DNA from 3 places in the Bradyrhizobium sp. 2TAF24 genome. Region 2 is predicted to be linked to each of the others. Evidence: predicted binding sites of a transcription regulator. Region 2 holds the regulator's gene; each other region holds the start of a gene.
What was found. Region 2 encodes PhoB, which activates phosphate uptake and scavenging genes when phosphate is short. Its sites were predicted from a motif close to TGTCATNNANCTGTCAT; they were not measured.

Region 1 (10,720 bases), on a different contig from region 2:
GTCGCGATCTGCGCAAGTGGCGTGCGCGTTCAGCGATGATCTTTCAGCAGTTCAATCTCGCCGGCCGCCTCGATGTGCTGACCAACGTGCTGATGGGCCGCCTCGCCGACGTGCCGGCCTGGCGCTCGCTGTTTCAGCTCTGGCCCGACGAGGATAGGGCGATCGCGATGTCGGCGCTCGAGCAGTTCGATATCGCCACCCTGGCGGCGCAGCGGGCCGACCAGCTCTCCGGCGGCCAGCAGCAGCGCGTGGCCATCGCCCGCGCGCTGGTGCAGCAGCCCGACATCATTCTCGCCGACGAGCCAATCGCTTCGCTCGATCCGCGCAACACCCGGATCGTGATGGACGCGCTGCTGCGCATCAACAAGCATTTCGGCATCACGGTGATGTGCAACCTGCACTCGCTCGACCTCGCGCGGACTTATTGCGACCGGCTGATCGGCATGGCCGCCGGCCGGGTCGTGTTCGACGACGCGCCGGCAGCGCTGACCGATCAGATTGCCCGGGAACTCTACGATCTCGAAGCCGACGAGGTGATGGATGCGAGTCCCGCCGCCGTGCCCGCGGGCGCAACAGTTCCCGTTCCGCAGTTCGGAACGGCCGCAGCCTGAAAGCTGCGCGTGCAAGCCGGGCGCCTGTGAGCGGATCGGCCTGCGTTTCCTCGAAAGATCAGGAGAAGTCATGATCACCCGCCGTCTTATTCTCGCCGGCGCCGCGGCGCTGGCGATGTCGTCTGCTGCCTCGGCGCAGGACTGGAAAGCCAAGTATCCGGAGCTGGTCTTTGCCGTGATCCCGGCGGAGAACGCTTCGGGCGTCACCGAACGCTGGACGCCGTTCGTGAACTATCTGTCGAAGGAGCTCGGCACCAAGGTCACGCTGCGCATCGCCAATGACTATGCCGCGGTCATCGAAGGCCAGCGTTCCGGCAACATCCAGATCGCAAGCTATGGCTCGGCCTCGTTCGCGCGCGCCCGCCTCACCGGCGTCAAGATTGATGCCTTCGCCAACGACATCAATGCCGATGGCAGCACCGGTTATTACTCGGTGTTCTTCGTCAAGGCGACGAGCCCCTACAAGTCGGTGCAGGACCTCAAGGGCAAGAACCTCGGCCTCGTCGATCCGAACTCGACCTCCGGCAACAACGTGCCGCGCTTCGAGCTCGACAAGATGGGCATCACCGATGCCGATACCTATTTCAGCAAGGTGGTGTTCACCGGCAGCCACGAGAACGCGCTGCTGGCGCTGTCGCAGGGCACGGTCGACGTCGCGGCCAATCAGTGGACCAGCGATGACGACTCGACCCTGGCACAGATGCTGACCAAGGGCATGCTGAAGAATGCCGACGGCACGGCGCTGAAGAAGGACGATTTCCGCATCATTCACAAGTCGGCGCCGATCATCAACGGCCCCTACGCCTACAACTCCGATCTGCCTGATGACCTCAAGACCGCGATCGCCAAGGCGTTCCAGGACGCGCCGACCAAGGACAAGGCGGCGTTCGAGCGTCTGTCGGACGGCCAGAAGAAGGGCTTCCACCCGGCCACCACCAAGGACTGGGACGCCACCATCGAGCTGATCAAGTTCGTCGACAACCTGCGCAAGAAGAAGGCGTCTTGATCGTCCGTCATACCATCGGGAGCCGGGTCTTCGTGACCCGGCTCTTTTTATGGCCGGCAGTCGGGCCTGTCCCGCTGACGACCGCCGCCACTTCGGTGGCGATCTCACTGTCGCGCGGCCACTGACATGCCCGTCACCATCTCGCTGCTTCCTGACCAGCAACTGAGTGCGCTGAACGCGGCCTATCGCCAGGCCGTTGTCCGGAAGCGTCTGCGCTACGCCATTGCCGCCGTCGCCATGGTGGTGGTGCTGCTCGTCTCTGCCATCGGCGCAGAGGTCAATCTGCGCACGCTGTTCACTTATTTTGGCAACTTCTTCAGCTATTTCGATCGCATCTTCACGCTCGACAGCGGCGCACGGGTGTGGACCGATCCGGCCGAATGGCTGTGGGGCTGGCGCAAGTGGCTGTCGCTGCTCGGCGAAACGCTGTTGATCAGTTACGTCGGTACCGTCGCCGGCGCGTTCGTCGCCTTCCTGCTCAATTTTCTGTCCGCGGCCAATACGGCGCCGGCGCCGTGGGTCCGTTTCGTCACCCGGCGTGCGCTGGAATTCTGCCGCACCGTGCCGGACATCGTGTTCGCGCTGATCTTCGTCATCGCGTTCGGCTTGGGGCCGATGGCCGGCGTGCTCGCCATCGCCATCCACACGGCCGGCTCGCTCGGCAAACTGTTCTCCGAGATCGTCGAGAACGTCGACATGAAGCCGGTAGAGGGCGTGCGGTCCACCGGGGCCAACTGGGTCGCCTGCATGCGCTTCGCCGTGGTGCCGCAGGTGCTCGCCGGCTTTGCCAGCTACACGTTGCTGCGGTTCGAGATCAACGTTCGCGGCGCCTCGGTGATGGGCTTCGTCGGCGCCGGCGGCATCGGGCAGGAGCTCGTGGTCGCCATTCGCAAGTTCTATTACTCCGATGTGAGCGCCATTCTGCTTCTGATCATCCTGACGGTCTTCGTCATCGATATCGGCACGGGCTGGATCCGCAGCCATTTTCTCGGCCGGGAGCGGCGCGCATGACCAAGACGCTGGTTGTCGATCCCAAGGGGGATCCGCGGGCACGTTATCCCGAGCTGTTCCAGCGCTCGCTGACCGCGCGATTGCTGGTGCCGGCGCTGGCTGCCGCGATGGTCGCGCTGTTCATCTATGGCCTTGCGGTGCTGGACTTCTCGCCGGCACGGATGCTCGGCGGGCTGCATCAGCTCGGCTGGATCGTGATGATGATGGTCCCGCCGGATCCCGGCTCGTCGCTGCCGACCTATCTGGTCGCGCTCGGCGAGACGCTCTCGATCGCGGTGCTGGGCACGGTGGTGGCGGCCATCGTCGCGTTTCCGGTCAGCCTTCTGGCTGCGCGCAATGTTATTCCGTCGACGCTCTTTCGTTTCCCGGTCCGTCGCTTTCTCGATTCGATCCGCGGCGTCGACACCCTGATCTGGGCGCTGGTGTGGATCAACGTCGTGGGTCTCGGCCCGTTCGCCGGCGTGCTGGCGATCGCGGTGTCCAACTTCGGCATTCTCGGCAAGCTGTTTTCCGAGGCGATCGAGGCGGCCGACCACAAGCAGGTTGAGGGCATCAGGGCCTCCGGCGGCAGCAAGCTGCACGAAATCCGCTTCGGCCTGATGCCGCAGGTGCTGCCGGTGATCGCGAGCCAGGTGCTCTATTTCATCGAGTCCAACACCCGTGATGCGACCATCATCGGGATCGTCGGCGCCGGCGGTATCGGCCTGCAACTGGCCGAGCAGATCCGCGTTCTGGAATGGCAGAAGGTGTCGTTCCTCATCCTGATGGTGCTGATCGCCGTGGCGCTCATCGACTTCGTGTCGGGACGCTTGCGGTTCGCGATCATCGGCCGCCGCCCGGCCGTTTGAAGCTCAGGTATTCTCCACCAGGAACTCGACGCGTTCGGCGACGAAACGCGAATGCGAGGTGAGCAGGGGCTTGCCTTCGCCGTCGAGGTCGGTGCTGTCGACGATCAGGATCGGCCGGCCAAGGTCGAGATCGAGGCGGGCGGCATCGGCCGCGTCGACGATGGCGGCAGTCACGCGGGTGGACGCGCGACGATAATCACGAATGCCGAAATGGGCGAGAACCTTGGTCATCGAGCGCATCCGCTCGTATAGCGCGCCTGCGTCGGGGAACCGGTCCGCCGACAGCCAGGTCGTTCCGATGCAGATCGGCGTTTGATCGGCGAAGCGGAGGCCCTCGATGCGTGCCAGAGGAGCGCCAGCCTTGAGCCCGAGCAGTTTGGCGAACTCGCGTGTTGCCGGCTCGATGGTTGCGCTGATCAATTGTCCGCGCGGTTCGCGACCGCCGGCGCCGACAATCTCCGAAAAGCGCGTGCGGGACCGCAGCGGGTAGGCAAGACGTGGCGCCTCGACATAGGTACCGCTGCCGCGCTCGGCGCGCACGAAGCCGCGTTCGGCGAGCGCGGCGAGCGCACGCCGCACCGTATGGCGGTTGACGCGATAGGCTTCCGCGATCTCCATCTCGCCGGGCAGCCGCTCGCCTGCCGGATAGGTTCCGTCGGCGATGCCCCGTTCGATGGCGTCGGCGACCCGCCGCCAGAGGGCGACGCCGGACGCGGTGGTGTCGGTCATGGTCATGGCACGCGGCGGCTCCGCACCGCAAGCAAAACAGCTGTCGTCATCTACGGTCACTCTTACCCGAGAACCGGCGCGCCGCAAGCAACGGCCGCAAAACCATAGCTGAGAAATCATCCCCGCGTCACGAAACAGTCATGGACGGGGGCTATCAAGTTGTCTAGAAAAGTAGACAACTTGGATCGGGCCATGTCAAGCAGTCAGCCCCACGACGACCTCCAGTTGCAGAAGCGCCGTCAGTCGGCCATGGCGGTGCTCGCGCACAGCGATGTCGACGCGATCGCGCAGAAGCTCACGCCACTTGCGCTGCCAGCCTATGAAAACCTGCGTGAGGCCGAAAACGGCCTCGTGATGATGCGCGGCCGTGTCGGCGGCGATGGCGCGCCGTTCAATCTCGGCGAGGCGACGGTGTCGCGGGCGGCCGTGCGCCTGCCGAGCGGAGAAGTGGGCTTCGGTTATGTGCTCGGGCGCGACCGTCGCAAGGCGGAACTGATCGCGCTGTGCGACGCGCTGTTGCAGTCCGGCGCGCATGGCGCGGCCGTGGAACGCGACATCATTGCGCCGCTGCGGACGCAAATGCTGGACGCCCGGCGCGATCGGGCGGCAGAGACCGCGGCGACGCGTGTTGATTTTTACACCATGGTGCGTGGGGAGGGCTGACCGATGACGGTCGCGGAACTGCCGACAAAATTCGCCCAGCAGGTGCTGTCGGCACAATCGATCTTTCGCTCGGTGATGGACGCCATGGCGCGCCCCGGCACCCGGCATTGCGTATCGTGCGTCGCCGGTGCTCCGGCGCCGCTGATGCAGGCGACCGCAGCAATCGCGCTCACCCTGTTCGACCACGACACGCCGATCTGGCTGGACCCGGCCATGGAGGCGTCGTCCGACGTCGCCAAGTGGCTCAAGTTCCACACCAGCGCGCCGCTCGTCAGCGATCCTTCGATCGCCCATTTCGCGCTGGTCAGCGATATCGCCGCGGCGCTGCCGCTCGACCGCTTTGCCCTCGGCAGTGGCGAATATCCCGACCGATCGACGACGCTGATCGTGCAGGTCAGCCATCTCGGCCGCGGTCCAATGTTCGAGCTGCGCGGGCCCGGCATCGACGGCGCGACGACGCTGCAGGCGCCCCTCGGTGCGGATCTCGTCGCCGCGCTCGCGGTCAATCACACGCTGTTTCCCCGCGGGGTGGATCTGGTGCTCGCGGCGGATGACGCCATCGTGGCATTGCCCCGCACCACGCGGGTCGTTGCGAAGGAGAGCTGAGCATGTACGTCGCCGTCAAGGGAGGCGAGCGCGCCATCGAGAACGCCCATCGGCTGCTGGCGCATGAGCGGCGCGGCGATCGCGATGTGCCCGAAGTGACGCTGTCGCAGATCTCCGAGCAGCTCAGCCTCGGGGTGGATCGTGTGATGACCGAAGGCTCGCTGTACGATCGCGAACTCGCGGCGCTGGCCATCAAGCAGGCGCGTGGCGACATGATCGAGGCGATCTTCCTGCTGCGCGCGTTTCGCGCGACGTTGCCGCGCTTCGGCGCGACCGAGGCGGTCGATACCGGCAAGATGCAGGTGCGGCGGCGCGTGTCGTCGACGTTCAAGGACATTCCGGGTGGACAGGTGCTCGGGCCGACGTTCGACTATACTCATCGCCTGCTGGACCCGTTGCTCGCTGCCGGCAGCGAGCCGGAACAGCCCGCGGTCGCGGAAGCGCCGACCGCGCCGATGCCCCGCGTGACCGATATTCTCGGCCGCGACGGCCTGATCGAGGCTTCGCCAGCGGCGGAAGAGGGGGCTCCGGTCGGCGATCTCACCCGCGAACCATTGAATTTTCCCGCCGGCCGCGACCTGCGGCTGCAGAATCTGGCGCGGGGCGATGAGGGCTTCCTGCTTGCACTGGGCTATTCCACCCAGCGCGGCTACGGCCGCAACCATCCGTTCGCCGGCGAGATTCGCTTCGGCGAGGTCGAGGTCGAGTTTTTTGCCGAGGATGCCGGCTTCGTGGTGCCGCTCGGCGCCGTCGCGCTGACCGAGTGCCAGATGGTCAACCAGTTCAAGGGCTCCGCGACCGAAGCGCCGTGTTTCACCCGCGGCTACGGTCTCGCCTTCGGCCAGTCCGAGCGCAAGGCGATGTCGATGGCCTTGGTCGATCGCGCTCTGCGGGCGGGCGAACTCGGCGAGGACGTGGTCGCGCCGGCCCAGGACGAGGAGTTCGTGATGTCGCACTCGGACAACGTCCAGTCGACCGGCTTCGTCGAGCACCTCAAGCTGCCGCACTATGTCGATTTCCAGTCCGAACTCGGCCTGCTGCGCAAGCTGCGTCAGGAATTCGCCGAGGCCAACGCAACGGCCGACGTAGTCAAGGAGGCCGCGGAATGAACGCGCCCGCTTACAATTTCGCCTATCTCGACGAGCAGACCAAGCGGATGATCCGCCGCGCGATCCTCAAGGCGATCGCGATCCCCGGCTACCAGGTGCCGTTCGCCAGCCGCGAAATGCCGATGCCCTATGGCTGGGGCACCGGCGGCGTGCAGGTGACGGCCGCCATCCTCGGTCCCGATGACGTGCTCAAGGTGATCGACCAGGGGTCCGACGACACCACCAACGCGATCTCGATCCGCAAGTTCTTCGCCAAGACCGCGGGCGTCGAGACCACGACCCGCACCGCAGATGCGACCGTGATCCAGACGCGCCATCGTATCCCCGAGGAGACGCTGCACGCCGGCCAGGTGCTGGTCTACCAGGTGCCGATCCCCGAGCCGCTGCGTTTCCTGGAGCCGCGCGAAACCGAGACGCGTCGCATGCATGCGCTCGCCGAATACGGCCTGATGCATGTCAAGCTTTACGAGGATATCGCCCGCTTCGGCCATATCGCCACCGCCTACGCCTATCCGGTCAAGGTCGGCGCGCGCTATGTGATGGATCCATCGCCGACGCCGAAATTCGACAATCCGAAGATGGACAATTGCGCCGCGCTGCAGCTGTTTGGAGCCGGCCGCGAGAAGCGAATCTATGCCGTGCCGCCCTATACCGAGGTGGTATCGCTCGATTTCGAGGACCATCCGTTCACGCGCTATCGCTTCGACGCGCCCTGTGCGCTGTGCGGAGCGAGCGATTCCTATCTCGATGAAATCGTCACCGACGACAAGGGAGGCCGGATGTTCGTATGCTCGGACACCGACTATTGCGAAACCCGCCGCGACGCCGGCCATCATGGTGAGATGAGCGCACCGCCGCATGCGGAGCCGCGCCATGACTGACGGCATTCCCATGGCGGTCGTCGAGACCAGCGACCAGCCGCTGCTGCTGGCGGACGGCCTGAACAAGTCCTATGGCCGGGTGCAGGCCTGCCGCGACATCTCGTTCGCGCTCTATCCCGGCGAGGTGCTGGCGATCGTGGGCGAGTCCGGTTCGGGCAAGTCGACGCTGCTGCAGATGCTGTCGGGGCAGCTGACTCCGACGAGCGGTCGCGTCCGCTACCGCATGCGCGACGGCGTGACGCGTGACCTTACCGATCTCGGCGAGGCCGAGCGGCGCTTCCTGTTCCGCACCGACTGGGGTTTCGTGCACCAGGATCCGGCGCAGGGTTTGCGCATGGGCGTCTCCGCCGGCGCCAACGTCGGCGAGCGGCTGATGGCGGTCGGCTGGAACCACTATGGCCGCATCCGTGACACCGCGTCGACCTGGCTCGGTCGGGTCGAGATCGCCGCCGACCGCATCGACGACACGCCGCGGACCTATTCGGGCGGCATGCGGCAGCGGCTGCAGATCGCCCGCAATCTCGTCACCGAGCCGCGGCTGGTGTTCATGGACGAGCCGACCGGCGGTCTCGATGTGTCAGTGCAGGCGCGCCTGCTCGACCTGATGCGCAGCCTCGTCGCCGAGCTCGGGCTCGCGGCCATCGTGGTGACCCACGATCTCGCCGTGGCGCGGCTGCTTTCGCACCGCGTCATGGTCATGAAGGGCGGCCAGGTGATCGAGACTGGCCTGACCGACCAGGTGCTCGACGATCCCCGCGAGCCCTACACCCAGTTGCTCGTCTCCTCGATCCTGCCGCCATGAGGTCCGCAATGCTTTCCAGCGATATTTCCGCCGCCGGCCCCGTGCCGCTGATCGATGTCCGCGGCGCAGAGAAGAGCTTCGTCATGCACCTGCAGGGCGGCGTGACGCTGCCGGTGGTGCGCAACGTCTCGTTTCATGTCGATGCCGGTGAATGTGTGGTGCTGTCGGGGCCGTCAGGCGCCGGCAAGTCGTCGATCCTGAAGATGATCTTCGGCAACTATCGCTGCGACCGCGGCGTGATCGGCATCCACCATCTCGGCCGGCAGGTCAATCTGGCGACCGCCGAGCCGCGCCAGGTGCTCGACGTGCGGCGGCGGACCATCGGCTATGTCAGCCAGTTCCTGCGGGCGGTGCCGCGGGTGGCGACGCTCGACGTCGTGGCGGAGCCGCTGCTCGCAGGCGGCGTCAGCCGTGCCGACGCCCAGGGCCAGGCAGCTGTGCTGCTGCGTCGCCTCAATATCCCGGAGCGGCTGTGGGCGTTGCCGCCCGCGACGTTCTCCGGCGGCGAGCAGCAGCGGGTCAACATCGCCCGTGGCTTCATCTCCGATCTGCCGGTCCTGCTGCTCGACGAGCCGACGGCGTCGCTCGACGCCGTCAACCGGGCCGTGGTGGTGGACCTGATCGCGGCCAAGAAGCAGAAGGGTGTTGCCATCGTGGCGATCGTCCACGATGACGAGATGCGCGAACTGATCGCCGACCGCCTGGTCGACGTGACATCGTTTGCGGCGGCGGCGTGATCGGCGATAATCAACGATGCAGGAAAGGCAGTGACCCAGCAATGAGCGATACCAATGAGGCAGTTCTCGGCAATGCCCGGATCGTCCTTGCCGACCGGGTGATCGAACGCGGCTGGATCGCGATGTCCGGCGGCAAGGTCGCGGAGATCGGCGACGGCGCCGCGCCCGCGGGCGCGCAGGACGCCGGCGGTGACCTGGTGATGCCGGGCCTGATCGAGCTGCACACCGATCACCTCGAGGTGCACTACATGCCGCGCCCCAAGGTGCACTGGGATCCAGTGGCGGCGGTGATTTCCTACGATGGCCAGCTCGCCACCAGCGGCATCACCACGGTGCTCGACTCGCTGCGGGTGTGGCGCGAGGAGGGCGCGCCGGATGCCGACGGCCAGGCCGAAATCCTTGCCGCTGCCATCGCAGCGGCGCGTGACGGCGGCCTGCTGCGCGCCGATCATTTCCTGCATCTGCGCTGCGAAATCCCGATGCCGAACGTCATCGAAGAGGCGCGCGGGCTGGTGGACCGTCCCGACGTGCGGCTGGTATCGCTGATGGATCACACCCCGGGCCAGCGCCAGTTCCGTGATGAGGTCAAGCTGCGCGACTACTATCGCGGCAAGAGCGGTGGCCTCACCGACGCCGAGCTCGACGTGATGTTCGCCCGCCGCGTCGCCTATCAGCGCGAGTATGCCGAGACCAACATGCGCGGCATCGTCGCGCTGGCGCACGCGCACAACGTGCCGCTGGCGAGCCATGACGACACCACGGACGAGAATGTGCGCGATGCCATTCGCGACCGTGTCGTGGTCGCCGAGTTCCCGACCACCATGGAAGCGGCGCGCGGGCTGCATCAGGCCGGCATCGGCATCCTGATGGGCGCCCCCAATGTGGTGCGCGGCGGCTCGCACTCCGGCAATATCGCTGCGGTCGATCTCGCACGCGAGGGCCTGCTCGACATCCTGTCGTCCGACTACATTCCCTCCAGCCTGCTGATGGCGGCGCTGCAGTTGCCGGAACGGGTGCCGACGATCGACCTGGCCACCGCGGTGCGGACCGTCACCAAGCGTCCGGCGGAGGCCGTCGGCCTCGGAGACCGCGGCGAGATCGCCGTTGGCAAGCGCGCCGACGTCATCCGCGTCCATGTCGCCGGCCAGGTGCCGGTGGTCCGCAGCGTGTGGCGGGCAGGGCAGCGCGTCGCGTGACATTGGCATCGATCATGGGCGGGGAGCGTGCGCGGGATGACCGGAGCGGCCGGCTTGTGCTGGTGGTGGGCCCGAGCGGCGCCGGCAAGGATGCGCTGCTCTGTCGCGCCGAGGCGGCGTGCGCAGACGATCCTTCCGTGGTGTTTCCGAGGCGAGTGGTGACGCGGCAGGGCTCTGCCCACGAACCCAACGAAACGCTGTCGGCCGACGACTTCGCGCGCGCTGTTGTGGAGGGCGCATTTGCCCTGCACTGGCAGGCCCATGGCCTGAGCTACGGCGTGCGGCGGGCGATCGAGGACGATCTCGCCGCCGGGCGGACGGTCGTGGTCAATGTCTCGCGCACCGTCGTGGCGCAGGCGCGGCAGACCTACACTGCGGTGACGGCCGTGCTGATCACGGCGCCGCCGGAGGTGCTGATGCAGCGTCTCGCGTTGCGCAACCGCGACAGCGACGGCCGCCTGGACGATCGCCTCAACCGTGCAGTCGACACGGCGGCGTTTGCTCCCGATGTGATCATCAAC
Region 2 (10,720 bases):
CGGCAGGGCGACCGGTGCGACATGCCGCAAAACATCCGGGACCGGCGTCGTGCGGCCTCGCGATGGAACGGCGCTTCTGCTACGACATCGGGGCCGGGGGAATTTCGGTGCGGTGGAACACGGGCAGCGATCCGGTCCGCGGCGTCGCGGAGGATGGCATTCGAGGTCTAGATGCTGGGATCAATACGCAGAACGATCGCCGTTCTGCGCGAGCGGCAAATCCTGCAAAAAATCGGCATTGTGATCAGCATCACGATCATCGCCACCGCATGCTACATTCTCTACCATTCGCTGCAGGATCTCGACTTCGACGATCTGATGGAGGCGTTGCGGGATACCGACCGCCGCGCCATTGCGCTCGCGGCGCTGTGTGTGGCCGCCGCCTACTTCACGCTGACCTTCTATGATCTGTTCGCGCTGCGCACCATCGGCCATGGCGAGGTGCCTTACCGCATCGCGGCGCTCGCCGGCTTCTCCAGCTATTCGATCGGGCACAATGTCGGCGCCAGCGTCTTCACCGGCGGTGCGGTGCGCTACCGCATCTACTCTGCCTGGGGGCTGAGCGCGATCGATGTCGCCAAGCTCTGCTTCGTGGCCGGGCTGACGTTCTGGCTCGGCAATGCGGCGGTGCTCGGCATCGGCGTGCTCTATCACCCCGAGGCGGCCGCGTCCGTGGACCAGCTGCCGCCGGTGGTCAACCGCATCATCGCGGTCGTCATCCTGCTGGTGCTGGTGGGCTATGTGGTCTGGGTCTGGCTCAAGCCGCGCCGGGTCGGCCGCGGCACCTGGACCGTGACGCTGCCCGGGGGGCCGCTGACGCTGCTGCAGATCGCCATCGGCATCATTGATCTCGGGTTCTGCGCGCTGGCGATGTTCATCCTGCTGCCGGACGAGCCCCATGTCGGCTTTGTCGTGGTCGCGGTCATCTTCGTCTCGGCCACGCTGCTCGGCTTCGCCTCGCACTCTCCGGGCGGCCTCGGCGTGTTCGACGCCGCCATGCTGATCGGCCTGTGGCAGTTCGACAAGGAGGAGCTGCTGGCCGGCATGCTGCTGTTCCGTGTCCTCTACTATCTGGTTCCCTTCGTGCTGGCTGTCACGCTCCTGACGCTTCGCGAGGTCATCGTGGGCGCGCGCAACAAGCGGGTGCAGGAAGCCCTCGCGGCGCTGGATGAAACAACCAAGCAGAGGCCGACGATCTTGCGGGACCAGGGTGATGGCGGCATCTGACCACACGGGCCGGAACCGTGACATGGGTCTTCGCGACGCAGGCCTGCCAGCATCCCGGGCCACCCCCTCTCCCTTGATGGCGCAATGGTCGGAGCGGCTGCGCCGCGCCGCGATCATCCTTGTCGCCGGCGCGCTGGCGCTCGGTGCGCTGGTGGTGTTCGGCGATGTCTCGTTCCCGCGCGCACTCGCGGTGTTCGTCTGCCTGGTCGCTGGCGCTCTGATCCCCTGGCAGCTCCATGATGCCGAGCAGGCGCGCGGCGAGGGCATCGGCACGGCTCCGGTCGAGACCCCGGTGGTGCGGGCGGTGGTCGAGGGCATGCCGGACCCCGCCGTGCTGCTCGACCGCGCCGGACGGGTGCTGCATTTCAACACCGCCGCGGGCCAGCTCGCGCCGGCGCTGCGCAAGGGCGAGCTGGCGCAGTTCGCGCTGCGCTCGCCGGAGATCATCACGGCGCTGCGCCAGGCGATTGCCTCCGCCGAGCCGAAGCGCACCACCTATCTCGACCATGTCCCGGTCGACCGCTGGATGGAGCTGATCGTTACGCCGATCGCCGTGCCGACCGCGTTCGGCGGCTCGGACTATTGCATGCTGATGACCTTCCACGACCAGACGCCGCTGCGCCGGGTCGAGGAAATGCGGGCCGACTTCGTCGCCAATGCCAGCCACGAGCTGCGCACGCCGCTCGCCGCGTTGTCCGGCTTCATCGATACGCTGCAGGGCCCGGCGCGTGAGGATGCGAAGGCGCGGGAGCGCTTCCTCGCCATCATGCATGCGCAGGCGACCCGCATGGCGCGCCTGATCGACGACCTCTTGTCGCTGTCGCGGGTCGAGCTCAGTGCCCATGTCCGTCCCGACACCTCCGTGGACATCGTCACCATCATCCGTCAGGTCGTCGACGGGCTGGAATCGCTGGCCAAGGAGCGCCAGGTGGCGATCGAGATCGACCTGCCGACGCTGCCGGTCACGATCGCCGGCGATCGCGAGGAACTGCTGCGGCTGTTCGAGAACCTGATCGAGAACGCCCTGAAATACGGCGCGTCCGGCGGCCGTGTCATCGTGTCGCTGGTCATGGCGAACTCCACGGACGGTACCCCCGAGGTGCGGGTGATGGTGCGCGATTTCGGTCCGGGCATCGCCCCGGAGCACCTGCCGCGCCTCACCGAGCGCTTCTACCGGGTCGATGTCGGCGATAGCCGCAACCAGGGTGGCACCGGCCTTGGATTATCGCTGGTGAAACACATTCTTAACCGTCATCGCGGCCGGCTGCTGATCGAAAGCGTGCTCAAGAAGGGTGCCACCTTCACCGCCTGTTTTCCCCAGACAAAAACCACTCAGAATACGTAAACGCCCGACTTTTCAAAGCTTTGTGCGTGTCACATGAGTGTCATTAAACTCTCATAAAACCTCCAACGCCGGCTCCTAAGAAGCCGCCGTGGGCCTGATCCAGTCGATCGATGCCCCGCTCAAACGATGGAGAGATCCCGTGAATTTCATCAAAGCGATCGTCGCTGCCGGCGTTGTTGCCGTCTCGACGCTGCCGGCCCTTGCCGTGGACATTTCCGGCGCGGGCGCGACCTTCCCGTATCCGATCTACGCGAAGTGGGCGGACTCCTATAAGAAGGAGACCGGCAACGGCTTGAACTATCAGTCCATCGGCTCGGGCGGCGGCATCAAGCAGATCCAGGCCAAGACCGTCACCTTCGGCGCCACCGACATGCCGCTCAAGGGCGAAGAGCTCGAGAAGCACGGCCTCGTCCAGTTCCCGACCGTCATGGGCGGTGTGGTTCCGGTCGTGAACCTCGACGGCGTCGCCGCCGGTGAGCTGGTGCTCGACGGTGCGACCCTCGCCAAGATCTTCCAGGGCGAAGTGAAGACCTGGGACGACGCGGCGATCAAGAAGCTGAACCCGTCGGCCAAGCTGCCGTCGCAGGCGATCGTCGTCGTGCACCGTTCGGACGGATCGGGCACCACCTTCGTGTTCACCGACTATCTCTCCAAGGTGAGCGCGGACTGGAAGGGCAAGGTCGGCGCCAACACCGCCGTCGAGTGGCCGACCGGCCTCGGCGCCAAGGGCAACGAAGGCGTCGCCAACAACGTCGCGCAGACCAAGGGTGCGATCGGCTACGTCGAGTATGCCTACGCCAAGCAGAACAAGCTGACCTTCACCAAGCTGATCAACGCCGCCGGCAAGACCGTCGCTCCGACCGTTGAGGCCTTCACCGCGTCCGCGGCGAACGCCAACTGGGAAGGCACCCCGGGCTTCGGCGTGATCCTGACCAACGAGAAGGGCGACGCGTCGTGGCCGATCTCGAGCGCGACCTTCATCCTGATCCACAAGCAGCCGCAGGACGCCGCTGCTGCGACCGAAGCGCTGAAGTTCTTCGCCTGGGCCTATGCCAAGGGCGGCGCCGCGGCTCAGGAGCTCGACTACGTGCCGATGCCGGCCAATGTCGTCAAGGCGATCCAGAAGGTCTGGGCCGCCGACATCAAGGACGGTTCCGGCAAGGCACTGTTCACCGCCTCGAACTGAGGTTGCAGCGGTGGGGAAGCTCTCGCTTCCCCACCGTTTCTCTTTCTCCCCTCGTTGTGATGAAATTCTCGTTCCTGCCGTGAGCGGCGGGGAGCCGGCATCCCTCCCGCGATCGATGTTGCCAGGAGGGCTGCCATGACATTCGCCAGGAGGCGAGCCGTGGTGGATATGGCGTTAGATGGTCAGAGCGCGAGCGCGAAGCAGGACGTGAAGGAGCGCGCACAGGCGCTCGACCGGCTGCGGTTCAGCGACGACCTGTTCCGGAATCTGACACGCAGCGCCGCGGTGTTCGTGCTGGCCCTGCTGGGCGGCGTCATCATCGCGCTGATCGTTGGCGCTGCGCCGGCGCTGCGCGAGTTCGGTCTCAGCTTCGTCGTGTCCGAGAGCTGGAATCCGGTCACCGAGAAGTTCGGCGCGCTGGCCCCGATCTACGGCACCCTCGTCACGTCGTTCGTGGCGATGCTGATCGCGGTGCCGTTCGGCCTGCTGATCGCCATGTTCCTCACCGAGCTGTGTCCGAAATGGCTGCGGCGGCCGATCGGTATCGCCATCGAGCTGCTCGCCGGCATCCCCAGCATCATCTACGGCATCTGGGGCCTGTTCGTGCTGGCGCCGTTTCTGCAGCAGCACGTCCAGCCGGGACTGATCTCCACTTTCGCCAATGTTCCCGGCCTGTCGTCGCTGTTCGCCGGCCCGCCCTACGGCATCGGCGTGCTCACTGCGAGCCTGATCCTCGCGATCATGGTGCTGCCGTTCATCACGTCGATTTCGCGCGACGTGTTCGAGGCGGTGCCGCCGGTGCTGAAGGAAGCCGCCTACGGCCTCGGCTGCAGCACCTGGGAGGTGATGCGCTATGTCGTGCTGCCCTACACCCGTGTCGGCGTCATCGGCGGCGTCATGCTCGGGCTCGGCCGCGCGCTCGGCGAGACCATGGCGGTGACCTTCGTGATCGGCAACGCCCACAAGATCGCGACTTCGCTGCTGGCGCCGGGCACCACCATCTCGGCGACCATCGCCAACGAGTTCACCGAGGCGGTGGGCGATCTCTACACCTCGTCGCTGATCGCGCTCGGCCTCATCCTGTTCGTGATCACTTTCATCGTGCTGGCGATTGCGCGCTACCTGCTGCTGCGCATCGAGCGGAGGATCGGCTGATGGATGCCTCGCTCTACAATACCCGCCGCCGCCGCAACACGATCGCGGTCGTGGCCTCGATCGGTGCGACCGGTATCGGTCTCGTATGGCTGGCGCTGATTCTCGGCGCCCTGTTCTGGAAGGGGTTCAGCGGCCTGTCGCTGAACGTCTTCACCGAAATGACGCCGCCTCCCGGCTCCGACGGCGGCCTGCTCAACGCCATCATCGGCAGCTTGATCGTGACCGTGCTCGCGGTGGTGATCGGTACGCCGATCGGCATTCTCGCTGGCACCTACATGGCCGAGTACGGCCGCCACGACAAGCTGACCAGCATCGTGCGCTTCATCAACGACATCCTGCTGAGTGCGCCGTCGATCGTGGTCGGCCTGTTCATCTATGAGGTCATGGTGCGCCCGATGGGGCACTTCTCCGGCATCGCCGGCGCCATCGCGCTCGCGGTCATCGTCATCCCGGTGGTGGTGCGCACCACCGAGGACATGCTGCTGCTGGTGCCCAACACCATGCGCGAGGCGGCGGCGTCGATCGGCCTGCCGCGGTCGCTGATGATCCAGCGCATCGCCTACCGTGCGGCCCGCTCGGGGATCGTCACCGGCATCCTGCTCGCGGTCGCCCGCGTCAGCGGCGAGACCGCGCCATTGCTGTTCACCGCGCTCAACCACCAGTTCCTCAGCACGGTGTCGCTGCCGCTGTTCCCCGGGATTTCCGTCATCAACCTCAATGCACCGACGCCCAGCCTTCCGGTCGTCATCTTCCAGTTCGCGCTCAGCCCCTACGCGGACTGGCAGAAGCTGGCTTGGACCGGTGCGCTCATCATCACGCTTTCAGTGCTTGCGCTCAGCATCACCGCCCGTGCGCTTGCCGGATCGAGGAAAACTCAATGACCCTGGCAACCGTGACCCCGTCAGCCACGTCCATGCCGTTCGATACGTCATCGCTCAAGGACAAGATCGCGATCCGCGACCTCGATTTCTTCTATGGCGAGGCACGCGCGCTCAAGAACATCACCATGTCTCTCTACGAGAACAAGGTGACGGCGTTCATCGGTCCGTCGGGCTGCGGCAAGTCGACCCTGCTGCGCATCCTCAACCGCATGTACGACCTCTACCCGAACCAGCGGGCGGGCGGCCAGGTCAATTTCGACGGCGCCAACATCCTGGAGCCGGGCCTCGACATCAATCTGCTGCGGGCGCGGATCGGCATGGTCTTCCAGAAGCCGACCCCGTTCCCCATGTCGATCTACGAGAACATCGCGTTCGGCATCCGGCTCTACGAAAAACTGTCCAAGAGCGAGCTGGACAACCGGGTCGAGCAGTCGCTGCGGCGCGCCGCGCTGTGGGACGAGGTCAAGAACAAGCTCAACGCCAACGGCCTCAGCCTGTCGGGCGGCCAGCAGCAGCGCCTGTGCATCGCGCGCACGGTCGCGGTGCGGCCGGAGGTCATCCTGTTCGACGAGCCGTGCTCGGCGCTGGACCCGATCTCGACCGCCAAGATCGAGGAGCTGATCGACGAGCTGAAGGACGATTACACGATCGTGATCGTGACCCATAACATGCAGCAGGCCGCCCGCGTCTCCGACTTCACGGCCTTCATGTATCTCGGCGAGTTGATCGAGTTCGGGCCGACGACCAAGATCTTCACCACGCCGTCGGATCGCCGGACCCAGGATTACATCACCGGCCGGTTCGGCTGAGGCGCCTCGTGCGCGGGAGAATATGATGGCCTTCGAACATACAGCCAAAGCCTTCGACCAGGACCTGCAGGAGCTCACCCGCATGGTTGCGGAGATGGGCGGTCTCGCCGAGCGGCAGATCGTGGAATCCGTCGACGCGCTGATCCGCCGTGACATCGCGCTGGGGCAGCGCGTGGTCAACGCCGACAACGAGCTCGACAAGCTGCAGCGCACCATCGAGGAGCGCGCCGTGCTCACCATCGCGCGGCGCCAGCCGATGGCGGTGGACCTGCGCGAAATCGTCGGCGCGATGCGGGTCGCCACCGACCTCGAGCGCATCGGCGACCTCGCCAAGAATATCGGCAAGCGCGTCAGCGCGCTCGACAGCGACTTCCATCCGCTCAAGCTGATCCGCGGCCTCGAGCACATGGCGAGCCTGGTGCAGTCGCAGATCAAGTCGGTGCTCGATGCCTATGCGGCGCACGACCTGCCGGCGGCGATGGCGGTGTGGAAGGGCGACGAGGAGGTCGACGCGATCTGCACCTCGCTGTTCCGCGAGCTGCTCACCTACATGATGGAAGATCCCCGCAACATCAGCTTCTGCATCCACCTGATGTTCTGCGCCAAGAACATCGAACGCATGGGCGACCATGCCACCAACATTGCGGAGACCGTGTTCTACATGGTCGAAGGGCAGCAGATGCAGGATCCGCGCCCCAAGGGCGACATGACTGCGTTCGCCACCGCAACCCCCGGCAACTGATCGAGACGCTAAGGAACCGATATGGGTGCACGCATTCTGGTTGTTGAAGATGAAGAAGCGCTCACGACGCTGCTGCGCTACAATCTCGACGCTGAGGGCTATGACGTGGAAACCGTGGCGCGCGGCGACGAGGCCGACACACGGCTCAAGGAGCGCATTCCGGACCTGATCGTCCTGGACTGGATGCTGCCCGGCCTGTCCGGCATCGAGCTGTGCCGCCGCCTGCGGACCCGCCCCGAGACCAAGCAGCTGCCGATCATCATGCTCACCGCCCGCGGCGAGGAGAGCGAGCGGGTGCGTGGTCTTGCCACCGGCGCCGACGACTACATCGTCAAGCCGTTCTCGGTGCCCGAGCTGCTGGCGCGGGTGAAGGGCCTGCTGCGCCGGGCGAGCCCGGAACGGCTCGCCACCGTGCTGACCTATGGCGACATCGAGCTCGACCGCGACAAGCGCCGTGTCGCGCGCTCGGGCCAGCCGATCGACCTCGGCCCGACCGAATACCGCCTGCTCGAGTTCTTCCTCGAGCATCCCGGCCGTGTGTTCAGCCGCGAGCAGCTGCTCGATGGCGTCTGGGGTCGTGACATCTACATCGACGAGCGCACCGTCGACGTCCATATCGGCCGCCTGCGCAAGCTCCTCAACTTCGGCAGGGATCAGGATCCGATCCGCACCGTGCGCGGCGCTGGCTACGCGCTCGACGACCGCTTCGCCAAGGCGGAGTAGCCGAGAGGCCGACGTTTCTCTCCACAACGACAAACGGCGCCGCATCCCTGATGCGGCGCCGTTTTGCTTGTCGCTGGCTTGCCGGGAAGGCCGGCGCGGCGGCCGCGCCGGATTTTCAGCGCATGTCGCTTATTTGCCGGTCGGGCGGCGATCGCGACGGCGATCGCTGGCCGGTTGATAGGCCACGCGCGAGTGATGCGCGCAGTAGGGCAGGCCGGTCAGGGCCTTGCCGCCGCAGAAGAAGAAGTCGTTGCTGCCGGGATCGCCGACCGGCCAGTGGCAGGTGGCTTCGGTCAGCTCCAGCAGCGACAGCCGCTGGCTCATCGGCACAACGTTGTCATAGGTGACCGGATCGGGCTCGACCTCGAAGGCGTGGGCGAGCGCGGTGTTGCCGCGGGACATCGGCCGCGAAATCCGCATCATGTGCTGGGCGGGACGCGCCTTGCGCTGGCGCGGGGCCGCCGAGGACGGGCTCTTGGCGCGGCCCGACAGGCCGAGCCGGTGGACCTTTCCGATGACGGCGTTGCGGGTGATGTTGCCGAGTTCCGCCGCGATCTGGCTGGCAGACAGGCCGGCTTCCCAGAGTTTCTTCAACTGCTCCACGCGATCGTCGGTCCAACCCATTACCGTCATCGCAGTCTATCCCTTCGTGTCGCGCCACCACGGACGAGCCTGCTGGCGACGGCTGTGTCTCAAAAAATCCCTGCTGGCAGAATCCTTTAGCCCTCGCCGGATGCATGGGTCGCAACCGAGCGTGTACGCCGCCACAAGGGACCGAAAAGGATCAGATCTACCGCACGAGATGTCGTATCCGACCGTCAAAAGGCTACAATATGCCGTGACTCACGCGCAAGAGTCGGGCAGGACGCGTCCACATGTTCTACGTTGGAAACGCGAAAAACCGCTTTTTCCGCGGCTTTTAGGAATCATTGCCGAGTTGACAGCCGGGGGGGCGCCAATAGAATGTTGCCGCGTGCTGCCCGCGAGGCGGCACGTTTTGTTTCTGGAACCAGCACATCAGGCAGGGCATCGTCCGGTCTCACGGGTTTCGCACCGTGATCTGTCGATATTTCCCGCCGAACATTCTGTCGGGTCATCATGAGCACCAACGCGTCGTCCCATCTCATGCCGGTCTTTGCGCGGGCTGATCTCGCCTTCGATCGCGGCGAGGGTGTGTGGCTGCATGGCGCCGATGGTGAGCGCTATCTCGATTTCACCAGCGGCGTGGCTGTCAACGCGCTGGGACATGCGCATCCGCATCTCGTCGCTGCCTTGCAGGAGCAGGCGACCAAGCTGTGGCACATGTCGAACCTGTTCAGGAGCCCGGATGGCGAGAAGGTGGCGGCGCGGCTGTGCGCCGCGAGCTTCGCCGACGTGGCGTTCTTCTGCAATTCCGGCGCCGAAGCGATGGAAGCCGTCATCAAGGTGGTGCGCAAGCACCATGCGGCGAAAGGCCACCCGGAGCGCTACCGCATCATCACCTTCGAAGGTGCTTTCCATGGCCGCACGCTGGCGACGCTCGCCGCCGGCGGCCAGGAGAAATATCTCGAAGGCTTTGGCCCGCGCGTCGAAGGTTTCGACCAGGTCCCCCATGGTGATGTCGAGGCGGTGCGCAAGGCGATCGGTCCACACACCGCGGGCATTCTGATCGAGCCGGTGCAGGGCGAGGGCGGCGTGCGCAGCGCGCCGCAGTCCTTCTTCAAGGCGTTGCGGCAGCTGTGTGACGAGCATGGCCTGCTGCTGGCGTTCGACGAAGTGCAGACCGGCATGGGGCGCACCGGCGAATTGTTCGCCTATCAGTGGACCGGCGTCACGCCGGACGTGATGGCACTCGCGAAGGCGCTCGGCGGCGGCTTTCCGATCGGCGCCTGCCTCGCCACCGCCGATGCGGCCTCCGGCATGACGCCGGGCACGCACGGCTCGACCTTCGGCGGCAATCCGCTGGCGATCGCGGCCGCCGGCGCGGTGCTCGACGTGATGCAGGCACCCGGCTTCTTCGATCATGTCAAACGGATGTCGCTGCTGCTCAAGCAGAAGCTGGCGTCGGTGGTCGATCGTTATCCCGCGATCCTCAGCGATGTGCGCGGCGAGGGCCTTCTGGTCGGCGTCAAGGCGGTGATCCCGAGCGGCGAGCTCGTCGCGGCGCTGCGCGGCGAAAAGCTGCTCACGGTCGGCGCCGGCGACAACGTCGTGCGCTTTCTGCCGCCGCTGATCGCCACCGAAGCCGAGATCGGCGAGGGCGTGGCCCGCCTCGAGCGCGCCTGCGCGTCTCTCGACGCCTCGCAGCGGAAGGCCGTGTGATGAGCAAGCGGCCCCGTCATTTCCTCGATCTCACCGAGCTCCCGACAACGGAGCTGCGGGCGATGCTCGACGCCAGCGTGGCGATCAAGGCCCGTCTGAAGGCCGCCAAGGCCAGCAACCAGGCCTGGGACCAGCCGCTCAAGGGCAAGACCCTGGCGATGATCTTCGAGAAACCGTCGACGCGCACGCGCGTGTCGTTCGACGTCGGCATGCGCCAGCTCGGCGGCGAGCCGATCATGCTCACCGGCCAGGAGATGCAGCTCGGCCGCGGCGAGACCATCGCCGATACCGCGCGCGTGCTGTCGCGCTTCGTCGACGCCATCATGATCCGCATCCTCAGCCACGACGCGC
Region 3 (10,720 bases), on a different contig from region 2:
AATAGCGATCGCCGGCATAGCCGCCGGTTCCGGCGGGAACCAGCACCAGGTTGCGGATGTCGATCCAGACGTTCTGGTTGATCAGCGCGCCGCTGTCGCGGTTCTGCGGCGAGTCGCGCAGGTCATTGCCCTGGATGTTGACCTGCACCTGGTTGGCCGACATCGGCCGGGCGACCCCCTGCACACCGGAGACGTCGATCGTCGAACCGGATTCGGCGAAGATGCTGCGGCCGGCGCTGACCGCGACCTGGCCGCCCTGCGCCATGGTCAGCGACTTGTCCTGGAACGTGGCGACGCCGCCGGTGACGATCTCGACCCGGGACTGATCGAGCCGGTCGGCGAGCACCGACAGGTTGTTGAACTGGCCGGTCGCCAGCACGTTGAGCCCCGAGGCGGCGATCAGCGCATCACGCTTGGCATTGAGCGCGGTCTCGGCGGAGTCGAGCTCCGGCAGGATGGCGCTGATGCTGCCGCCCGCGAGCGTGACGCTCCCCGACGCATCGCTCGCGGCGTTCAGCAGATGGATCGTGCCGCGCTGGTTCACCGACGTGGTCGAGACCAGCACGCCACTCTGGGTCACGGTACGGCCCGCCAGCGTGATGTCGCCCTGCTGCGACAGCACGAGGCCGCTGTTGCTGACGCGGCCGCTGCTGCTGCCGGCGGAGAGCAGCGGCGCGATCTCGCTGCCGCGCGTGGTCGAGAACTGGTTGCCCTGCGTGCCGTAGCCGGGCCGCAGGATGAAATCGTCGCCGGCGGCCAGCAGGGCCTGGCCCTTCGGCGTCGCGATCGAGCCGGCGTTGACGACCTCGCTGCCGAGCAGCAGCACGAAGCCGCCGCCCGCCGTCACCGACGACGGCGCGTGAGTGGAGATCGAGGCGCCGGCCTCGACGACGACCTTGCCGCCGGCCGCGGTGAAGCTCGGCACATAGCTGCTGGCGGTCCGCGCCGAATAGATGCCGTTGCCAAGCAGCTGCTGGTCGGTGATCCGCGCGGTCGACGCAATCAGCGCCCCGACATTGATCTGGCTGGCGCCGCCGAACACGATGCCGTTCTGGTTGATGACGTAGACCTGGCCGTCGGCCCTGATATTGCCGAGGATCTGGCTCGGCGCGGTGGCGCCGGTGACGCGATTGAGCGCGACCCAGCCGGCATTGCCCTGCTGATCGAACGTCAGCGTGGTGCGCGCGCCGACATTGAATGAATTCCAGTTGAGGATCGCCTGGGCCTCGGTCTGCCGGATACCGACCTGGGTCTGGCCGGCCGCATCGACGCCTTGCGTCGGCAACTGGGCACCGCGCCACAGCGCCGAACCGGCCACGGCGCCCGGCGCCACCTGCAAGCCGCCGGGGGCGAGGCCATTGGGCACGCTCACAGCAGCCTGGCCGCCTTGCGCCGCCGCGCGCGCGGCGCCTTGCAGCGCCTGCATGTCCTGGATCGCGCGCACCGCTCGCAGCATCGAGCTCTGGGTCTGCTGCGTCATTCCGGCGGCCTGCCGGGCCGCAAGCACGGCTGCATCCGATGCGATGTTCGGCGCGGAGACCGGCGGACTGCCGCCGTTCAGCGTCGCCGCATGGCTGTCGTTCCCGATCAGCATCAGGCCGACGACGAGGCTGCTGGCACCGGCCAGCAGGGCACGACGCCTGCGATGCGACCGAATGCGCTCTTCAGACTCCCGCGCCGGCGCGGTTACGGGAGAACAGTCCAGCACATCGATCGAACACATGGTCGGCTCCTGACAGGTGGGCGCCATTCATGCGCGCATGAACGGCACCTCCCCCCAGACCGATCGCGGCGGCCAAAACCGTAAAAATTTTTATCCGCCTGTTTCCGGCGGATTTTCATGTCAGCAGGATGACCCCGCCGGGCAGCGTTCGATTCTTCAGGCCCAGCGCCTGATTCAGGCGCGGCAAAATGTCGTCGATGCGATCGATCCGGAAGCGCCCGCTCACGGTCTTGCGGGCGAGATCACGGTCCAGCAGGATCACGCGGCCGGAACGGTAGCGATTGATTTCTGCGACGACCTCCGCCAGGGGCGTCATGCGAAAGATCAGCATGCCGTTCTCCCAGGCGGTCACCATCTCGACGTCGGCGGACGTCGCGGGATCGAGACGATCGCGATCGTACCTGACCTGCTGGCCTGCACCGACGACGGCTGCATCACTCTGTCGCAGGACGCGAAGTTCGCCTGCCACGCAGGTCACGCGGACCACGCCGTCATGGCATTGCATGTCGAAGCGGCCGCTCGTCGCCGTCACGGAGCCGCCCCCCGCCAGCACGATCAGGCCGCGTCCCATCGGCGCCGACGCCACGAACGAGGCCTGTCCGGCGATCAGTTCGACGCGGTCTGCATCGGCCTGCGGCGGCCGCATCGCCACGCTGGTCTGCGTGTTCATGTGCACCGACACCCCGGCCTGCAGTGCCAGCAGGTTCTGTTCGCCGGTTCCTGTGCGATAGTCGGCCGTGAACTCGGCCAGCGACGGCCAAAGGTCGAGCGGCGGTCGAACAACGGCGACAGCGGCCGACGCCGCTGCCAGGCCCGCGCCGATCATTGCGCGCCGTGTCATCCGACGGGACGGCGACGGCAGTTCGGTCGAAATCTCGCCGCGCTGGCGGAGATGGCGCGCCGCCGGCTCGAACTGCTGCCACAGCCGACTGGCCCGCGCGAACGCGGCCTCATGTGCCGCGCTCTGCGCGCGCCAGCGCCGCGCCGCCGCGAGGTCCGCGGCGCGCAGCCCGGCCGTGCGTCCCTCACCGAAGCCCAGGCGGTGCACCCAGTCGATCGCCTCGCGGTCCAGGGCGCTCAAACCATGATCCTTGTCGTCAACCATCGATGTCCGCCCGGTCATGGCCGTGACATGGCACGTGAGACGTCGGCTCAGGGGCATCATGCGCGCGGTGGTGTAAGTGCCGCATCATCGGCCCTGCCCGGCATTGATGCGCGACAGACAGTATTCGTGAGCGGATTTCAATTCCTTTTCGACCGTGCTCAGTGAGACGCCGAGCCTTCGCGCGATCTCGCTGCGCGGCAGGCCGTCGAGCCGCGCCGCCACGAGGATGTGCCGCTGGCGCGGCGGCAGCTCGGCCATCAGCCGCTCGACAAGCGCCAGTTCCGAGCGTGCCTCCAGCGTATCCGCGGGTCCCGCCGCCTCATCGATCAGATCGATCGCCTCGATCCGCTCGAGCGTCTGATAGCGGCGGTCCGTCGCGAGACGGTCACGCGCGACATTGAGCGCGATCCTGAAAAGGTAATTGCCGGGATTGCGCACCGGCCCGACGCTGCTGGCATGATGCAGCCGCAGCCAGGTATCCTGCACCGCCTCGCCGGCGAGCTCGGAGGATCCCAGCCGCTGCGTCAGGCGCGCCTTCAGCTGATCATAGCCGAGCACCAGAAGCTGACGCAAAGCCTGCAGGCCGGTATCCGTCATGGCACCGCAGTCGGCGATGCGGCCGCACATTCCCGCCTGTCATCCAGCGCGCCGGGCTGGATCACGATCGTGATCGGCTGCGCGAAGCCCGGCGGCGGCGGCCCGATCCGCACGCCGCGCAGCCGCGCCGCGATGCGATCATGCCCACCATCGGCCGGGGCAAGGCCCCTGGCCTGGAGGACCTCGCCCGATGAGCCGATCCAGAGCCGTGCGGCGACACGCCTGTCGTCCGGCAGGTCAGGCCCTCTGCAGAACGTGCGGCGCAGCGCCGCCTGGATCTGGCCGTAATAGGCCCGCTCGCCGGCGGCCTTGCGGGCGCCGTCCTGTGTCGCGACACCCTGTCGCGTCAGGATGAAAAAGCCATCGTCTCTGGTATCCGGCTGCAGCCCCGTACCTGCTAGCAGGATCTGCAATGCGATCGCCGGCGTGTAGACGCCATCAACCTCGGCGGATCGCCGGCTGATTGCCAGATCGCCTTCGTAAAGAATGTCCCGGCCGGACAGCCGCGCGAAGATGTCCAGCGCATCAGCCAGCGGCTGGGCCGCGATATGGAAATCCAGCGCACCGAACCTGGCGCTGTGGCGGTCGGCGGCTTCGGCGCGGAGCGGCAGACCTGAAACGCACTGCATCATCACAACAAACGCCGCCACCCAACCCAGGAGCTGCGGCGGCAGCGCTTGCGATCCCCGCGCGATCTGCATCCGTCCGCAGTCTGTCCCGTGCTCCAACGCCCCGTTGCCCGGGAGCGGCAAACACTTAGTCACCATCTGTGACAATTGGACGAAGACCGCCCGCCCCCTTCGCGGGTCAGCTGCCCGTCAGCGCGCGAGCGGTTCGGTGCGGACGGCCGCGCGCAAGGTTCAGAACCGCACGGCCAGGCACATCGATCACCGGGCCAACGGTAATGGGGCGCCGTTCCGCCAGGGAGAGACAGGTGACGGCGCAGGCGACGATGGGACCGAGGAACTGGTGCGGCCCGGCCAGTACGACAGATGGCCGCGACTGAGGAGGCTGGCGACAACCACGATCGCCACGATGCCGATGCCCCAGGCCCAGCGCACCATCGTTCGCCGTCGGCGCCACGCTGCGATCTCGTTGCGCCAGATCCGGAGGCGGCCGCGTTCTTCGGCATCCGTTTCGATGTACAGCAACTCATCGATATGGACCAAGGCCTCGTCCCACCGTCCGGCGGCATTCGCGCCGTGGAGCAGGGCCTGCACCTTGCCATGCCTGATGGCGCGCCTGTCGGCCTTCAGCGCATCCAGCAAGGTGCTCGTCGGAGGCGTGCGGTCGGCGACCGCGAGCATTCCCTCCAGGATGACGACGGCCGCCTCGGCCGACGACCGATAGTTCAAATCGAGCGCCAGTCCGCGCACCGCCTGCCAGGGCGCATCCGGATCGGACAGCTTCGCCCCCGCATCGACCGCAGCGACAAAGGCGTCATGGACCGCTTTCGCAAGTCCGGCAGCGGACGGCCCGAAGCCGTTCCGGACAACGAAGGCCTCGAAATCCTGCGAATGGATCCCTGCCTGCCGGCAAGCCGCGATCAGCGGAGAGAGCGATGGATCGGCTGACGGCCCGCGCGGCGGACCGCTCCGCGTTGCCGCCTCATGAACCGGCGCTGCCGGCCGGCGCAGCGTTGCGGCGGCTGGCGCATCGGCCGCCTGCGGCGAACGCTCACCCGCGATGGCCGCGCTCGCCAGAACACGATCGCGATGCGCCTTGTAACGGGTGCTACTGTCAGGCGCGAGACCGATCGCAATGTTCAGATTGGAGAGCGCGCGCTGGACATCACCCCTGGTCTCCCAGATCAAGCCGCGCAAGGCGAAGGCTTGGGCGTCCGCCGGATCCAGCGCTACCGCCCGGTCCAGATCGTCCAGGGCCTCATCGTCATCCCCGCTGCGGGCCAGAAGCAGGCCACGTTCGCGATAAGCCCCGGCGTTCTGGGGATTGTCGGCGATGAGCCGGCTGCATGCGGCGATCCCGGCATCCAGATCCGAGGCCGAGGGGGCAAGGCGTTCAATGAAGGACATCATGACGCTCCCCATCCCACGCCGCGGTCACGCGCACCCGACATCCCCCAGGCAACGTCCGGCCCCTGGCCGACCGGTTGCGCTCCGCTGCGATCGGCCTCCGGCATGTCCATTGTCCCTCTGGATTCGCGCCGAACCGTCCCACGCGTTGCAAGCAGCCGCAACTGCAATCTGACGTTTTGCCACATCGGCGACGGCTGCGCGCGCCATCCGTCCGAGCGACCATGGCCAACAAGGCAGGCCGGATGCAGGCGCGCCGCACCGAATACCGCGCTCCGGCCAACGCTCAAGCTCCCTCGTCCAGCCGAGGATCGCGGCCGATGGACTTGGGTGCGGGCGTCCCCTATCGTCGTTGCGTCTTGGGGGATCGTCCATGCGCCGACGATGGCTGGCCGTACTCACCTTGGTCGCGATCCTGGGCGGTCCCGGCGCCGCGGGCGCTGACGACGACACCCGCTCGCCCGAGGATATTGCCCGGGACGTGGCCCGCGCCCGCAATCACGAGATGTCGATACCGGACCTGTTTCACCAGTTTCCGCAGCTCGCACCGCCGGCGCCGAAACCGCTCTACCTCTATTATCGGCAGCGCCGCACCTGCCGCGTGGTGCAGGCGACCTACGACTACGAAGCCTGGGTTCAGGACGACAAGGGCAACCGGGTGCCTGCCCATATCGAGCTCTATTTCTGGCGGCCGCTGGGACCGGTCGGCGGCGCCGAGCATACCTGTGACAACACCACCTGGTGTCCGTTCACCGACAGGCAAGCCTACGGCACGATCTCGATCCCCGGCCTGAGCCCCGGCGGCGGCGCGTGCACCAAGAGCGTCTTCCACGCCTGCGCACGCGTCAATGACACGAGCTGGTGCACGGCGGACAATGTCCTGGAGTGATGCGGCGCCGATCGCTCGCGGCGCTCACCACTGATTGCGCGCGACGCCCTTGCGATCGACGCGAAAGCGCGCGCAAGACGAGGAAGGCGCCGTCGGGGCGACCAGCCGATTCAGGGCTTGGCATCAGCGGTCAGATTTTTTGCGCCGCCAAAAACCGGCCGCCGCAGCATGGGCTGACTTTACCGCGGCTTCTTGCGTGTTGCGATGACGGCAGGCCGCCCTGCCCACCCCGGGAAAGGCGCGGGGTACCGCACGACCTCGACATGGTCGAAGTAGCGTTCGAACTGCTCGGCCATGAATTCGATGTTAGGCGCCAGCATATGTGAATGGGTCTTCCGCCCGTCATCCTCGACGTAGCTCCACATGATGCCGGTAATCATGACCTTGCCCGCATTGTGCGTGGGAGCCTGATAGGGCAGGTCGACACCGGTGATCAGCCTGGGATCGGCGAGCGGCACGAAGCAGGTCCCCGACGGCGCCGTCCACGCCCACAGGTTCTCGATCAGCCGCTGCATGTCGTCGATGGTATCGACCAATCCATAAGCGTACCACATGCAAGAGGTCAGCCCCCAGCGATCATTCCACTCGGGAAACGGATCGCGGAAATCGCGCTGCAGCAGCGGCACCTCCTCGTTGCCCTGTCTGGCCAGCTTCAGCATCGCCGGCGAGAGGTCGATGCCCGCGCGTTCGACCTGCGGAAAATGACGCAGGAAGAAGCCGGTGCCGCACGCCACATCGAGCCAGGTCGTCCCCGGCGTCAGCAGCTTGCCGAGCAAAGCGAGCTCCGCCTCGGTGTCGGAGCGCACCAGCGGCGCGAGAAGAAACTCCTGCTCATACTTGGCGGCATAGTCGTCGTCATACAGCCGAACGATCGCATCGCGCTTCATGTCCTACCCTCTTACGTCGCCGGGATGTAGCCGGCCGCATTGTTCAACGCCGCCGGCCCGCGAGGCGGTTGGGCAGATCCGCGACATGGATGATCGCCTTGATCTCGGCCACCTGCACGGCGACGCTTCGATAAAACAGGATGAGGTGCACGACCGGTAGCCACACCCATGTCCGGTCGCTGACGGCCAGTTGCAATGCTGCCGCGAAGGGAAGCCAGAGCGTGTAGAAGGCTTCATTGATGAACGGCACGCTACGGCGAATGGTCCAGGCCTCCGCGGTGAGCGCAAACTGAAAGCCGAGACGATATTTGATCGCCTCGAGGCTGCAATAGATGACCAACGCCACGGCCAGCAGCGGCGCCCATAGCAGCGTCGACATCGCGACGATCGCACTGACGGGCAACTCCACGTAGAGATTGAACGCCGTCAGAAACCGCGAGATTGCCTCCGGAGGCAGCCTCGTCGCGAACGTCACCGTGCCCGACCGCAGGTCGTTGGCGCGGTCCGCGACCTGATGGTGCAGGATGCCCTTGAGGCCGAGAACGGCCGCCCACACGGTGATCGCGACCGGAAACAGCCCCGCCATCGCGGCAGCGAAGGGCCGGTCCGGCGGCGGCGCGCCGAAAAGCGACAATGCGATCAGCGTCGGCGTCACGTGCGACCCCAGTGCGTCACAGACGAGCCCCGCCACACCCCGTTCTTTCAGCCGGATGCCGGGCAGCGAATAGATGGTCGGCCAGAGATAGTTCAAGCTGAGCAGGACCAGCGTCGTCAGCGAGTAATCGGCTGCGAAGGTCGGCGCAAATCCGGCAAGCACAAACGCCAGACACAATGCCAGGCGGCGTGTGCCACCGACGCCAACCATGTGGTTGGGCTTGCCGGCCCGCAGATCGGTGTCAACGTCGCAGACGTCGTTGATGACATGGCCGTAGGCCGCCACACACGATATCGAACATGCAAAGCAGGCCAGCATCAGGATCGCATGCCCGGGGGCGTAGCTCGCTCGGTCGATGCCCAGGTAGAGGATGGCCAGAAGGGGGGGAATCTTCGAGAACCACCAGTTCTCCGGACGCATCGCGCGGAGAGTCTGGCCGGCTGCCTTCGTCACAGCCCTCACGAGCGTTCCGCGTGCTGGGCTTGGCGGTCCTCTCATGTGAGCAGCCATGTTCCTGTCTGCTTCATCAACGCGCGCTTGTTCTCCAGGCCCGTCGTCCAGTTGGCGTGAAACGTAAACGGTGACAGGGCGCCGTGCATGGGCGCCGTTGCGGATGGCGCCTGCAGCAGGCCGCGGTAGCTGAGCCCATTGAGAAACAGCCCTTCCGGCAATGGATAGATGACCGACATCCAGCGCGGATCTCGTATGAACAGCGCATCGCATGTCGCCTGCTCGTCGAGCGTGGCCTCTCCCGGGCGGCGATTGTCGTACACCGCCAGCAGTTCGTCCAGCAGTCGCAGCGCATCGTCCGACGCCGTCAGGGAGACAAAGCCCCAGCAGCACACCGGCGGGAAACGGCGAACCGCCTCGGTCTGGAACGCGAGCGGATACTGCCCGGCGACCGCTCGGAGGTACCACAGCGGGTCAGCCAGCCAGGCGACATCGACATCGGCATAGACGACGTGATGGAATTGCTCGAGCAGCCGGCGCAGATAGCGCACTTTCGCCCAGTTGATCGCAACGAAGGCGGGGGTGCCGTACTCGACATAGCCGGGCCCGGAAAAGTCCGCGGATGGCTCGCAAAACTGCGAGAACGGGACGACACGCGCCCCGGCGGCCTCCACGATCGGATCGATCGCATCGCCCGCGCTCTCCGGCCGCGCCACATGGACGATACGCGGGTCGATGCCGACACCAGCGATCCCGGCCAGCGCGTTCTGCAGAAAATCCTCGACGCCGCGGGTAGCCAACAGGGCGACAACGGTGTGTTCGTTCATGCGTATCCTTCAAACCTGCGGGGGCCTTCCGGCTTGGGCGTTGTTTTCGAAAGTGAAAACGCCCGCTCGCAACAACCGCGACTTGCTCCACCGCATACATCAACGGCGCGCAGAGGCAAAGTTACCGTTGCATAGGGCCTTGGATATGATAGTGCTTTCCGTGAATAAAACGGGCCGATGGCAGCCCCACGCGACGGTGGCTGCCCTGCCGACGGTCGGGGCTGTCGGCATATTTATTTCAGCAAAGTCATTCGCGATCAAAATGTCTGGTGAGAGAGACGATAGCCCGGCGCGCGTTCGGGAGCTCGAACGGCGCGTCGCCGAGCTGGAACGGCGCGTCGAGGCGCTGGCCCAGGCATTCTCGCGAAATCGGCACCAGGTCCGCCGTCCCTGGCTGCGCCCGCCATTGTGGATTCTGGAGCAGCATCAGCCAAAGCCGCTCGCCGGCGTGACGAACGCTCACGACCAGCCTTTGCCGACGGAGTCCCTGCCGAAGATCGCGATCGCCACGCCCACCCTCGACCGACGCGATTTTTTGCGGGCAACCATCGACAGTGTGCTCGGCCAGAATTATCCGCGCCTGGACTATCGCATCCAGGATGGCGGGTCGACCGATGGCACCCAGGCCATGCTCGCTGACTACGGATCCAGGCTGTCGTGGCACAGCGGCAAGGACGATGGACAGGCGCACGCGATCAACAGCGGGTTGTTGCAGAGCGACGGCGAGATCATGGCCTATCTCAACAGCGACGACCTGCTGATGCCCGGCACGCTGGCCTACGTTGCCCAGCTGTTCAAAAGCCGTCCCGAGATCGACGTCGTCTACGGACACCGCATCTTTGTTGATGGACACGGCCGGGAGATCGGGCGCGCCGTGCTGCCGTCCCATGATGCGAAGGCGATCTACTGGGCCGATTACGTTCCCCAGGAAACGATGTTCTGGCGGCGTCGGGTCTGGGACGCCATCGGGCCGTTCGACGAAGGCCTGCATTATGCCTTCGACTGGGATTTCGTGCTCCGCGCGCACAAGGCCGGATTCAAGTTCCTGCGCGCTCCGCGGTTCCTCGCCTGTTTTCGCGTCCACGACCAGCAGAAGGTCGCAACAATGTACGACCAGGGCCGTATCGAGATGCAGGAGGTGCGCCGCCGCTACCTCGGGCACGAACCGTCGAATGGCGAAATCGTCAGGAGGATGGTGCCCTACCTCACGCGCCAGTTCGCCGTTCACTGGCTCTACCGGAGCCGCGTCCTGCAGTATTGAGCCGCAGACCACGGGTGATCATCGCGCGGCCATCGCACAGCAAGGGTTCTCATGCACGGGACGACTGGACATCAGGACGTGGCGCATGCGTCCGCCACCGAGGACACCGCAACCGCGCCCCACGCCGACAGCAGCGACGAGCGCTGGCGCGCAATCGAGACCAGGCTCGCCCGTCTCGAGCGCCGCGGCAGCGCGATCTCCCGGACTTTGGCCAGCAGCCCCTATCAGATGCTTCTCGGCCGCCTGCGACCGCGCCTCTGGACATTCGAGCAGTATGCATCGCGGCGCCTTCG

Region 1: phnG (phosphonate C-P lyase system protein PhnG) is a predicted target of PhoB. The motif match lies at 4,331-4,347, and genes of this name have one in related genera.
Region 3: AB4Z37_RS07565 (STN domain-containing protein) is a predicted target of PhoB. The motif match lies at 4,195-4,211, and genes of this name have one in related genera.

Annotation. Positions count from the first base shown of each region.
Region 1 covers NZ_JBFRFW010000002.1:62,673-73,392, reverse strand. Annotated here, with positions in the region: gene phnC (phosphonate ABC transporter ATP-binding protein) at 1-611, shown strand, start outside; gene phnD (phosphonate ABC transporter substrate-binding protein) at 682-1,617, shown strand; gene phnE (phosphonate ABC transporter, permease protein PhnE) at 1,744-2,628, shown strand; gene phnE (phosphonate ABC transporter, permease protein PhnE) at 2,625-3,476, shown strand; gene phnF (phosphonate metabolism transcriptional regulator PhnF) at 3,480-4,211, opposite strand; gene phnG (phosphonate C-P lyase system protein PhnG) at 4,398-4,868, shown strand; gene phnH (phosphonate C-P lyase system protein PhnH) at 4,872-5,474, shown strand; gene AB4Z37_RS03540 (carbon-phosphorus lyase complex subunit PhnI) at 5,477-6,583, shown strand; gene AB4Z37_RS03535 (alpha-D-ribose 1-methylphosphonate 5-phosphate C-P-lyase PhnJ) at 6,580-7,464, shown strand; gene phnK (phosphonate C-P lyase system protein PhnK) at 7,457-8,266, shown strand; gene phnL (phosphonate C-P lyase system protein PhnL) at 8,275-9,003, shown strand; gene AB4Z37_RS03520 (alpha-D-ribose 1-methylphosphonate 5-triphosphate diphosphatase) at 9,045-10,199, shown strand; gene phnN (phosphonate metabolism protein/1,5-bisphosphokinase (PRPP-forming) PhnN) at 10,214-10,720, shown strand, end outside.
Region 2 covers NZ_JBFRFW010000005.1:224,401-235,120, forward strand. Annotated here, with positions in the region: gene AB4Z37_RS10550 (lysylphosphatidylglycerol synthase domain-containing protein) at 172-1,227, shown strand; gene AB4Z37_RS10555 (ATP-binding protein) at 1,304-2,572, shown strand; gene pstS (phosphate ABC transporter substrate-binding protein PstS) at 2,712-3,758, shown strand; gene pstC (phosphate ABC transporter permease subunit PstC) at 3,918-4,913, shown strand; gene pstA (phosphate ABC transporter permease PstA) at 4,913-5,794, shown strand; gene pstB (phosphate ABC transporter ATP-binding protein PstB) at 5,827-6,603, shown strand; gene phoU (phosphate signaling complex protein PhoU) at 6,629-7,345, shown strand; gene phoB (phosphate regulon transcriptional regulator PhoB) at 7,367-8,068, shown strand; gene AB4Z37_RS10590 (GcrA family cell cycle regulator) at 8,198-8,701, opposite strand; gene AB4Z37_RS10595 (aspartate aminotransferase family protein) at 9,167-10,369, shown strand; gene argF (ornithine carbamoyltransferase) at 10,369-10,720, shown strand, end outside.
Region 3 covers NZ_JBFRFW010000003.1:364,054-374,773, forward strand. Annotated here, with positions in the region: gene AB4Z37_RS07550 (filamentous haemagglutinin family protein) at 1-1,594, opposite strand, end outside; gene AB4Z37_RS07555 (FecR family protein) at 1,839-2,804, opposite strand; gene AB4Z37_RS07560 (RNA polymerase sigma factor) at 2,913-3,425, opposite strand; gene AB4Z37_RS07565 (STN domain-containing protein) at 3,422-4,177, opposite strand; gene AB4Z37_RS07570 (tetratricopeptide repeat protein) at 4,313-5,461, opposite strand; gene AB4Z37_RS07575 (hypothetical protein) at 5,832-6,347, shown strand; gene AB4Z37_RS07580 (class I SAM-dependent methyltransferase) at 6,527-7,234, opposite strand; gene AB4Z37_RS07585 (UbiA family prenyltransferase) at 7,278-8,342, opposite strand; gene AB4Z37_RS07590 (putative nucleotide-diphospho-sugar transferase) at 8,384-9,166, opposite strand; gene AB4Z37_RS07595 (glycosyltransferase family 2 protein) at 9,318-10,427, shown strand; gene AB4Z37_RS07600 (glycosyltransferase family 2 protein) at 10,506-10,720, shown strand, end outside.